3 regions of the Bradyrhizobium cosmicum genome follow, and region 1 is predicted to be linked to each of the others. Evidence: predicted binding sites of a transcription regulator. Region 1 holds the regulator's gene; each other region holds the start of a gene.
What was found. Region 1 encodes PhoB, which activates phosphate uptake and scavenging genes when phosphate is short. Its sites were predicted from a motif close to TGTCATNNANCTGTCAT; they were not measured.

Region 1 (3,272 bases):
GATCTCTAAGTCCTCATGTACCGGCGTAAACGTTCGGGCGGCTCTCGGTGCCCGGCGAGCCTTAAGGGATTCTGACGGCACGGGTTTTTCGAGGCTTAGGCATTCGCTGTGCAGCCCCAGGATGGTGGCGCGCGGCGAAGGAAAGGGTGCAATGACCGTTTTGACCTGGTCGGATGATCGCGTCGAGCAACTGAAGAAGCTCTGGGAGGCCGGGTTGTCGGCCAGCCAGATCGCGGCAGAGCTCGGTAATGTCACCCGCAACGCCGTGATCGGCAAGGTGCACAGGCTCGGCCTGTCCGGCCGCGCCAAGAGCCCTTCATCCGCCGCGCCGCGCCCGCGCAAGGCGCGTCCCGCCCAGCACATGATGCGGGTGAGCCGGCCCATCGCGCGCGGCAACACCGCGCTGGCACAGGCCTTCGAGGTCGAGGTCGAGGCCGAACCGGTCACCTACGACAACGTGGTGCCGATGAGCCAGCGGCTGTCGCTGCTGGAGCTCAACGAGGCGACCTGCCACTGGCCGGTCGGCGATCCCTCGAGCCCGGACTTCTTCTTCTGCGGCGGCAAGGCGCTCTCCGGCCTGCCCTATTGCGCCCAGCACTCGCGGGTTGCGTATCAGCCGGCAGCGGATCGCCGGCGCGCGCCGGCCAAGCCGGGTCCGCGCTGAGTTCGTCGCGGGCGGCCAGTCGTCGCCCGAAGAGGTCTCAACAAATTGGATGTCGTCCCTGCGAACGCAGGGACCCATAATCCCGGTGCACAGTCACCGCGGGATCGTCACTCCAAGTCTTCGCCCAACCACGTCCGGTGGTTATGCGTCCCTGCGTTCGCAGGAACGACATCGGAGGATGCGGTAGCAGCCCGCCCGATCACGTCTGCTTTAGCGAACCTTACGTCTGCTCGGCCTTGGCAAACCGATCGTCGAGCGCGTAGCCGGCGCCGCGGACGGTGCGGATCGGGTCCTGCTCGCGGCCGAGATTGAGCAGCTTGCGCAGGCGGCCGATATGCACGTCGACGGTGCGCTCGTCGATGTAGATGTCGCGGCCCCAGACGCTGTCGAGCAGTTGCTCGCGCGAGAACACCCGGCCGGGATGCTCCAGGAAAAACTCCAGCAGGCGATATTCGGTCGGACCGAGGTCGATCGGCCGGCCCGAGCGCGCCACGCGGCGCTTGTCGCGATCGAGCTCGATGTCGCCGTAGGCCAGCACGGTGGCGAGCCGCTCCGGGCTGGCGCGACGCAGCAGGCCCTTCACGCGCGCCAGGAGCTCCGGCACCGAGAACGGCTTGACGATGTAGTCGTCGGCACCGGTCGCAAGGCCCCGCACCCGCTCGCTCTCCTCGCCGCGCGCGGTGAGCATGATGATCGGCAGCTGCTTGGTCTCCGGCCGGGTGCGAAGCCGCCGGCACAATTCGATGCCGGACAATCCCGGCAGCATCCAGTCGAGCACGATCAGGTCGGGAATGTGCTCCTTGAGACGGGTGTCGGCGTCGTCGCCGCGCATCACCGTCTCGACGTCATAGCCGTCGCCTTCGAGGTTGTAGCGAAGCAGCTCGGTGAGAGCCTCCTCGTCCTCAACCACCATAATGCGTGCGCCCATCGGGTCGTCGCTCCTCAAGTCGTCAGGTATTCGGAACCGTCGTGGCAAAGGTCGTCATGTCGCCCTTCGGCCGCTTGTCGGTGATCGCCTGACCTTCGATCATGTAGAACACGGTCTCGGCGACGTTGGTGGCGTGATCGCCGATACGCTCGATGTTCTTGGCGCAGAACATCAGATGGATGCAGAACGAGATGTTGCGCGGATCCTCCATCATGTAGGTCAGGAGCTCGCGGAACAGCGAGGTGCAGATGGCGTCGACTTCCTCGTCGCCCTTCCACACCGCCATCGCCGCCGGCAGGTCGTGCGCGGCGTAGGCGTCCAGCACCGACTTGACCTGCTGCTGCACGAGGTCGGTCATGTGCTCGAGGCCGCGGAACAGCTTGAGCGGATGGAAATCCGTCTCCAGCGCCGCGACGCGCTTGCCCATGTTCTTGGCGAGGTCGCCGATCCGCTCGAGATCGGTCGCAACCCGCATGGCGCCGACGATCTCGCGCAGGTCGACCGCCATCGGCTGGCGGCGCGCGATGGTGAGCACGGCGCGCTCCTCGATCTTCTTCTGCAGCGCGTCGAGCTCGGCGTCGATGGCGACGACGCGCTGACCGAGCGCGACGTCGCGGCGGATCAGCGCGTCGACGGAATCGACGATCATGCGCTCGGCGATGCCGCCCATTTCCGCGACCAGCCGGGTGAGTTCCTGCAGGTCGGTGTCGAAGGCCTTTGCGGTATGTTCAGTACCCATGTCCCGTCTCCTCAACCGAACCGGCCGGTGATGTAATCCTGGGTGCGCCGATCGGTCGGCGACGTGAAGATCTTGCTGGTGTCGTCGAACTCGATCAACTCACCGAGATACATGAAGGCGGTCTTGTCGGAGACGCGCGCAGCCTGCTGCATGTTGTGGGTGACGATCGCGATCGTGTAGTTCTCGGACAGCTCCTGGATCAGCTCCTCGACCTTGGCGGTCGAGATCGGATCGAGCGCCGAGCACGGCTCGTCGAACAGGATCACTTCCGGCCGCACCGCGACGGTGCGGGCGATGCAGAGGCGCTGCTGCTGGCCGCCCGAGAGCGACAGGCCGGAGGCGTTGAGCTTGTCCTTGACCTCGTTCCACAGCGCGCCGCCGCGCAGCGCCTTCTCGACGCGGTCGTCCATCTCGGACTTCGAGATCTTCTCGTAGAGACGGATGCCGAAGGCGATGTTCTCGTAGATCGTCATCGGGAACGGCGTCGGCTTCTGGAACACCATGCCGACGCGGGCGCGCAGCAGGTTGAGGTCGAGCCGGGGGTCGAGGATGTTGGTCTGGTCGAGCATGAGCTGACCGGTGGCGCGCTGGCCCGGATAGAGGTCGTACATCCGGTTGAAGATGCGCAGCAAGGTCGACTTGCCGCAGCCCGACGGGCCGATGAACGCCGTGACGCGGTTGGTGCCGAGCGCGAGGTTGATATTCTTCAGCGCGTGGTGTTCGCCGTAATAGAAGTTCAGGTTGCGCACCGTCACCTTGGCCGGGGCCTCGGGCAGCACCGGCGCCTGCGGCAACCCACCGGCCGCGCTCATCGATACGGAAAGCTCACTCATTTTGCGGTCCTCTCGGCGCCAAGGATGCGCGCGCCAATATTCAGGGCAAGAACGGTCAGGGTGATGAGCAGGGCCCCGCTCCACGCCAGCTGCTTCCAGTAGGCGTAG
Region 2 (3,272 bases), 1.5 Mb from region 1:
GTCGACTGCGTCGTCATCGGAGCCGGCGTGGTCGGGCTCGCGGTGGCTCGAAAGCTCGCCCAGGCCGGGCGCGAGGTGATCGTGCTCGAGGAAGCCGAGGCCATCGGCACCATCACCTCCTCGCGCAACAGCGAGGTCATTCATGCCGGCATCTACTACCGCGCCGGAAGCTGGATGGCCCGCATGTGCGTCAACGGCAAGCACGCGCTGTACCGCTACTGTGGCGAGCGCGGCATTCCGCACAGGAATTGCGGCAAGCTGATCGTCGCGACCAACCCGAAAGAGACCGAGAAGCTGCAATCGATCAAGGCGCATGCCGAGGCCAATGGGGTGCTCGACATGCAACTGCTCGCGGGCGAGGCTGCACGCGCGCTGGAGCCGGCACTCGCCTGCGACGCTGCGCTGCTCTCGCCGTCGACCGGCATCATCGACAGCCATGCCTACATGCTCTCGCTGCGCGGCGAGGCCGAGGCCGCCGGCGCCGCCTTCGCGTTTCACACCCCGCTGATCCGCGCCAAGGCGGCCGGCGGCGTCATCGAAGTCGAGGCGGGCGGCGAAGCACCGATGACGCTGCAATGCGACCTGCTCGTCAATGCCGCCGGGCTCTCGGCAACGAACGTGGCGCGCCACATCGATGGCATGCCGATCGACCGGATTCCGCCGGCCTATCTCGCCAAGGGAAACTACTTCAGCTGCAACGCCAAGGCGCCGTTCTCGCGCCTGATCTATCCGGTGCCCGAGCCCGGCGGACTCGGCGTGCATCTGACGCTGGACATGGCGGGACAGGCGCGTTTCGGCCCCGACGTCGAGTGGATCGAGACGATCGATTACGAGGTTGATCCATCACGCGCCGAGCGCTTCTATCCGGCGATCCGAAAATACTGGCCGACGCTGCCCGATGGCGCGCTGATGCCGAGCTATTCAGGCATTCGCCCGAAGATCGTGCCGCCGGCGGTGGCCACGCAGGATTTCCTGATGCAGGGGCCGCGCGATCATGGCGTCGAAGGCCTGGTCAATCTGTTCGGAATCGAATCGCCGGGGCTGACGTCGTCGCTCGCGATCGCGGATCACGTCGCCGAGTTGGCGCAAATCTAGGCGCCGCGCAAACATCGCCGCGCGACATACGCACCCTGCAGCAGGGATGAGCGCAATAGCTCTCACCCCTGCCTGAAAGGGTACGGTCCAAACTCTACGCTGTTACGGGGGTTACTAGTGGAGCGTGTCGCCGGTGTGCCTCAGACGCTCGATCTGGTCCTTGACCATCAACTTCCGGCGCTTCAACTCAACAATTTGCAGGTCGTCTGTTGAAAGGTGCACGAGAGCTTCGTGCAATTCGTGTTCGAGAGTTTTGTGCTTCCGTTCCAATTCAACCAGATGTGCCTGAATTGTCATTCGAAACCTCCTCGGTAGGGGTGAACCTTGGATTCGATCCGGACGAGGAAGTGTACATCACCGATTCGTTCTGTCGATGGGTATCCGTCGTCGCAGTGTCATTTTTGAAAATTCATATGTAACGAAGCGTGAGTAAGGAACCGTGCAGGAAAAATTCATGATATCAATGTGGTTGCGTAGCGCCGCAACGAATCGTTGAACTATCTTGCGAGAGATCGGTGAGCGACGGCCCGAGATCGCTTGCGATCACGGCGCGCAAGGACGATAATTTCCACAGGGCATCCACAGCCTTAATCTCACGCCATCGGTTTTCGGCCACCGCAGACATGACCAATGAAGACGAGCGTGAGCTCGAAGCCGAGCTCACCCGGTTGCAGCAGGAACACCGAGATCTCGATGCGGCGATCGATGCACTGCATCAATCGCCTGCCCCCGACCTATTGCGGTTACAGCGGTTGAAGAAGCGCAAGCTGTTGTTGCGCGACCGTATCCAGTTCATCGAAGACCAGATCACGCCGGACATCATCGCCTGATCCACAGGCGATTTGCGCGGCAGCTCGCCGCATCCGGAATCCACTTGACTCCAAAAGAACAAAATAGGAACATTTGGGCAGATCAACGCCGCCCAGGAAGCGCCCAAGGAAAACTCACAAGGACAACGCAGATGCCGGCAACCGCCCTTCTCGACAACAGCCATTATGAACAGGCCTGCGATCAGGCGATCGCGATGTGCGACGGCAATCTGCGCAGCACCATCAAGGCGCTGATCATGGCCAACGAATATCTGGAAGCCGAGCTCGAGGAATTGCGGGCGGCGATTTCAGCCGGCTGCATTCCGGAGAGCTCGCGCAGCAAGATGCGGAGCAGCGCCGCTTAAGTTTTGATGCCCGGAGCAACGCGATGTCAGATGTGACTTACTACGTTGCAATGCCTTTCCTGATCGATGCCGACGGATCGCCTGTTGCGGGCGCAGCCGAGGAATGCCAGAGCCCGACGGCCGCGTTGCGGCGTGCCGAGATTTTGTCGCGCGGTCCGGGCCACATCGGCGCGGTCGCTTTCAGTCGCAGCGGCGATCCCATGACCGGCGAATTCGGCGACGCCACGCTGCTGCGCAAGTTCGGCAACGTGCCGGAAGACCTCGCGACACTGTAAAGTCAGCTACTGACCAGCCTGATCCGCGGCTCGTGCCGCCGGTGCGCCTTGCGCACATACATGGCGGCATCCGCCTCCTCCAGAGCGCGGCCCGCATCGGAGTGCGCGCCCAGCAGCGCAACACCGGCGGACGCGCCCGCGGTCACGTGCTGGCCGCGAAAGGTGAACGACAAATCGTCGATCGCCTGTTCGAAGATCGCGGCCTTCGCCTTGGCGTCGGTCTCGCTGAGATTCCACAGCAGCAGCGCGAACTCGTCGCCGCCAAGCCGGCCGACCACATCCGAGGCCCTGACCTGCTGCGTCAGCGTCGCCGCGATGGCCTTGAGCACCTCGTCGCCGGCGGCATGACCGAAGGAATCGTTGATCGGCTTCAGCCGATCGACATCGAGCACGATCAGAGCGCCGCTGGCGCGATAGCGCTTCATGTAGGCAATGGCGCGCGTCAGCTCGCGCTCGAAACCGCGCCGGTTCGGAATCTCCAGCAGGAAATCGGTGTCGGCCGCGGCTTCCAGTTCCGTGACCCGCCGCTGCGCCTCCTTGAGCTTGCTCCGCAGGCCGCGGATGGTCGCCTTGGTGTCGGCGGCCGCCGACGCACCGCGCTGGGCCTGCTTGGCCGGACGCTTCGCCGGAGGTTTGGCCAACCGCTTGGGAACGGCTTTGGATCGGCTGGCGCGGGTCTTCCGGCCCTTTTTGGCCTTCACAGCGCTCGCCCTTGTAGGTTTCTTCAT
Region 3 (3,272 bases), 150 kb from region 1:
CATTCTCGATGGCGCGCTCGCCGCCCTTGACTGCGACATACATGCTTAGCTTCCCTTAACTACGACCCGCGTTGTCCGCGGGATCGCCACCACGGAATCATCGGCGACCAGCACCAGATCGATGCCGCGCGGAAACAATGCCTCGTTGAGATGCAGGCGCTCGAACAGATCGGCGGGCTTGATCGTCGCCTTGAGCGTGGCGACGCCGTCGATGCCCGGGCCGCGCAGCTCGAAGCTGCGGCCCGCATCCAGGCTCTCGACCTGAACGATCAATGTGGTCGAACGGTCGGGGTACTCGCTGGTGCCGAGCGCGAAGCGCTCGAGCGCCGGAAGCAAGCCGCCGTCGCTGATCAGCGCGAAGCTCGCGATCGAGGAGTCCTGCACCACCGGCGCGCCGGTATGGAATTTCAACCACTTCACCACGTCGGAGCTTTCCGACATTCGCGCATCGAGCCAGAGCGGCGTGTCGTGGTCGAACAGCGTCAGCGCGATCGCGGCGGTGCCGCGCATCATCGGACCGGGCGCTCCCGCCATCGGCACGATGCGCTGGACCGAGCCCGGCCGCGCCATCGCGTCCATGACCGAACGGAAGGTTGACTGCGCCGACAGCACCTTGTCGGCGAAACCCGGCGGCAATTCCGCAATCGTCGTCATGGCCTCACCCCTCACCGCGCACCATGGTGTAGAAATCAACCTTCGTCGCCGCGGTCTTCGCCGCCGCCTGCTTGCGACGCATCGCAAGCTGCTCGCGCAACGGCGCGATGATGTCCCGCTCGACCGATGCGCCGAAATCCCGCGATTGCACCAGCGCGTCGCACAACGCGATCAGCCGCGCCTTCTCGCCGTCGCGCCCGAGCGTGTAGCCGAAGCCGACTTCGCCGCTCGCAAGCCGCACCGCAGCGCGCGACACCGTGGCTTCGCCGAGATTAAACGGCGCGCCGTCGCCGCCGACCCGCCCGCGCAGCATGACGAGGCCGTTTTCCGGCGCGCGCAGATCCTGATGGGGTGGAAGCGCGAAGTTGCGGAGGCGGGCGGCGATCTCGCCCGCCTCCGCGTGCGCCAGCACGGCCATTGCGGCCTGGCGCTGGGCTTGCTGGGTATTGTGCTGGGTCACCAAATCCACCGAGCTCTGTTGCGAAACTTGCCGAATCCAAGTTGTCTATGATACTAGACAACTTGATACGCAAGCGCCATGACTGTTTCGTGACAAAGGTGTGATTTCTGGAGTAGGTTGCCGGCGACATGAGCATGCAGGACACCGCCTCCTCGGGCGTCGCGCTGTGGCGCCTCGTTGCCGACGGCATCGAGCGCGGCATCGCCGACGGCCGCTTTGCGGCCGGCGACAAGCTGCCGGGCGAGACGGAGATCGCCGAAACTTATCGCGTCAACCGCCACACCGTGCGGCGCGCGCTGGCAGCCCTTGCCGAGCGCGGCATCGTGCGTGCCGAGCGCGGCAGCGGAACCTATGTCGAGGCGCAGCGCCTCGCTTATCCCCTGCGCTCGCGCACGCGCTTCTCCGAGATCGTCGGTGCCGACGGCCGCGAGCCGCATGGCCGATTGATCGAAGCGACCGATGACGTCGCGACCCGTGAACTGGCGCGGGAGCTCGGTCTGAAGACCGGCGCGCCGCTGGTGCGGATCGAGGCGATCCGGCTAGCCGACCGCACGCCGATTTGTGTCTCCACCACCTGGCTGTCAGCGGAATTGTTTCCGGGCGCAGGCGAGGTGTTCGCCGCGACGCGTTCGATGACGAAATTGCTCGAGCACTATGGCGTGCGCGACTATCGCCGCGGCGCGACGAGGATCACGGCCGGCATCGTGGATGCGACCGACACTGCACGGCTGGACCTGCCGCTGGGCCGGCCGATCCTGGTGGTCGACGCGACCGATCACGATCTCGACGGCAAACCGCTGGTGACCAAGCACTCGCGGTTCGCTGCGGAGCGGGTGGAGTTTCTGGTGGAGAACGGGTGAGCTGCCTCTTCCTCTCCCCGTTATCACGGGCGCGCGACGGGCTTCGCCCGCGCTGAGAGGGTTGGGGTGAGGGGCTGTCTCCGCAATCACGGCAGGAGTCGGATTCGTGGAGAGTCCCCCTCACCCGCCGCGCTACGCGCGTCGGCCTCTCCCCGCAGGCGGGGAGAGGCGAAGAACCTACGCCACCGCCCTTGGTCCGATGATCGCAAACCGCAGCTTGCTCGAAATGAAATCGATCGCGGCGACAGCGACCAGGATCATCAAAATCAGGAACGACACCTTCTGCCATTCCAGTACGCGGATCTGCTCGGCGAGCTGGAGGCCGATGCCGCCGGCGCCGACGATGCCGATGATGGTGGCCGAGCGCGTGTTCGACTCGATGAAATAGAGCACCTGGCCGGCGATGACAGGCAGCACCTGCGGCAGCAGGCCGAAGCGGATCTCATGCAGCGGGCTGCCTCCGGAGGCACGGATGCCTTCGACCTGCTTCTGGTCGGCGCCCTCGATCGCCTCGGAGAACAGCTTGCCGAAGGCGCCGAAATCCGACACGGCGATCGCGAGCACGCCGGCGAACGGGCCGAGCCCGACCACGTTGATCCACACCAGCGCCCAGATCAGCGTGTCGACGCCGCGGATCGAATCCAGGAAGCGCCTGACAGGGAAGCGCAGGATTTTTGACGGCACGATGTTGCGTGCGGCAAACAGGCTGACCGGGAGCGCAAACACCGCGGCCAGCGTCGTGCCGAGCAGCGCGATCGAGAGCGTCTCGCCGAGCGCCTTCAGGTAGATCGGCAGCGAAGAACCGGGATCCGGCGGGATCATCATCATGCTGATCCAGCCGAGCTGGCTGAGACCGTTGATGAACCGCGACGGCGAGAAATCGAGATCGACCAGCCCGTACACAAAGACTGCTAGCGCCGCGACGATCATCGCCGGCATTGCGAGCCGCGCCGAGGCCGGTCGGTCGAACACATCGGGGTAGCGCGCTCGAATCTGCGCGGTATCGACCTCGCGCTGCCTCGTCACGTTCGCGCCCCCTTGCCGAACAGGCGGCCGCGCAGCCAGCCTGTGGCGATATCGATCATGAAGACCGTGACGATGATGGTGAGCAGGATGGCGCTGACGTCCGAATAATAGAATTTGCGGATGGCGACGACGAGCTCCTGGCCGATGCCGCCGGCACCGACGAAGCCCATCACCGAGGCTTCGCGGACGTTGATCTCGAAGCGCAGCAGCGCGTAGCTGGCATAGCCCGCGGTGACTTGCGGCACGATCGCAAAGCGCATGCAAGAGAGCCA

Region 2: the regulator PhoB is predicted to act here: its motif matches at 1,478-1,494, upstream of FNV92_RS05925 (YdcH family protein).
Region 3: the regulator PhoB is predicted to act here: its motif matches at 1,193-1,209, upstream of phnF (phosphonate metabolism transcriptional regulator PhnF).

The regions. Positions count from the first base shown of each region.
Region 1 covers NZ_CP041656.2:7,008,326-7,011,597, forward strand. Annotated here, with positions in the region: gene FNV92_RS33430 (GcrA family cell cycle regulator) at 152-664, shown strand; gene phoB (phosphate regulon transcriptional regulator PhoB) at 885-1,592, opposite strand; gene phoU (phosphate signaling complex protein PhoU) at 1,615-2,331, opposite strand; gene pstB (phosphate ABC transporter ATP-binding protein PstB) at 2,343-3,164, opposite strand; gene pstA (phosphate ABC transporter permease PstA) at 3,161-3,272, opposite strand, start outside.
Region 2 covers NZ_CP041656.2:1,279,445-1,282,716, reverse strand. Annotated here, with positions in the region: gene FNV92_RS05930 (NAD(P)/FAD-dependent oxidoreductase) at 1-1,095, shown strand, start outside; gene FNV92_RS05925 (YdcH family protein) at 1,210-1,392, opposite strand; gene FNV92_RS05920 (YdcH family protein) at 1,719-1,925, shown strand; gene FNV92_RS05915 (hypothetical protein) at 2,057-2,269, shown strand; gene FNV92_RS05910 (hypothetical protein) at 2,293-2,544, shown strand; gene FNV92_RS05905 (GGDEF domain-containing protein) at 2,547-3,272, opposite strand.
Region 3 covers NZ_CP041656.2:6,861,040-6,864,311, forward strand. Annotated here, with positions in the region: gene FNV92_RS32700 (carbon-phosphorus lyase complex subunit) at 1-43, opposite strand, end outside; gene phnH (phosphonate C-P lyase system protein PhnH) at 46-654, opposite strand; gene phnG (phosphonate C-P lyase system protein PhnG) at 659-1,123, opposite strand; gene phnF (phosphonate metabolism transcriptional regulator PhnF) at 1,243-1,974, shown strand; gene phnE (phosphonate ABC transporter, permease protein PhnE) at 2,152-2,946, opposite strand; gene phnE (phosphonate ABC transporter, permease protein PhnE) at 2,997-3,272, opposite strand, start outside.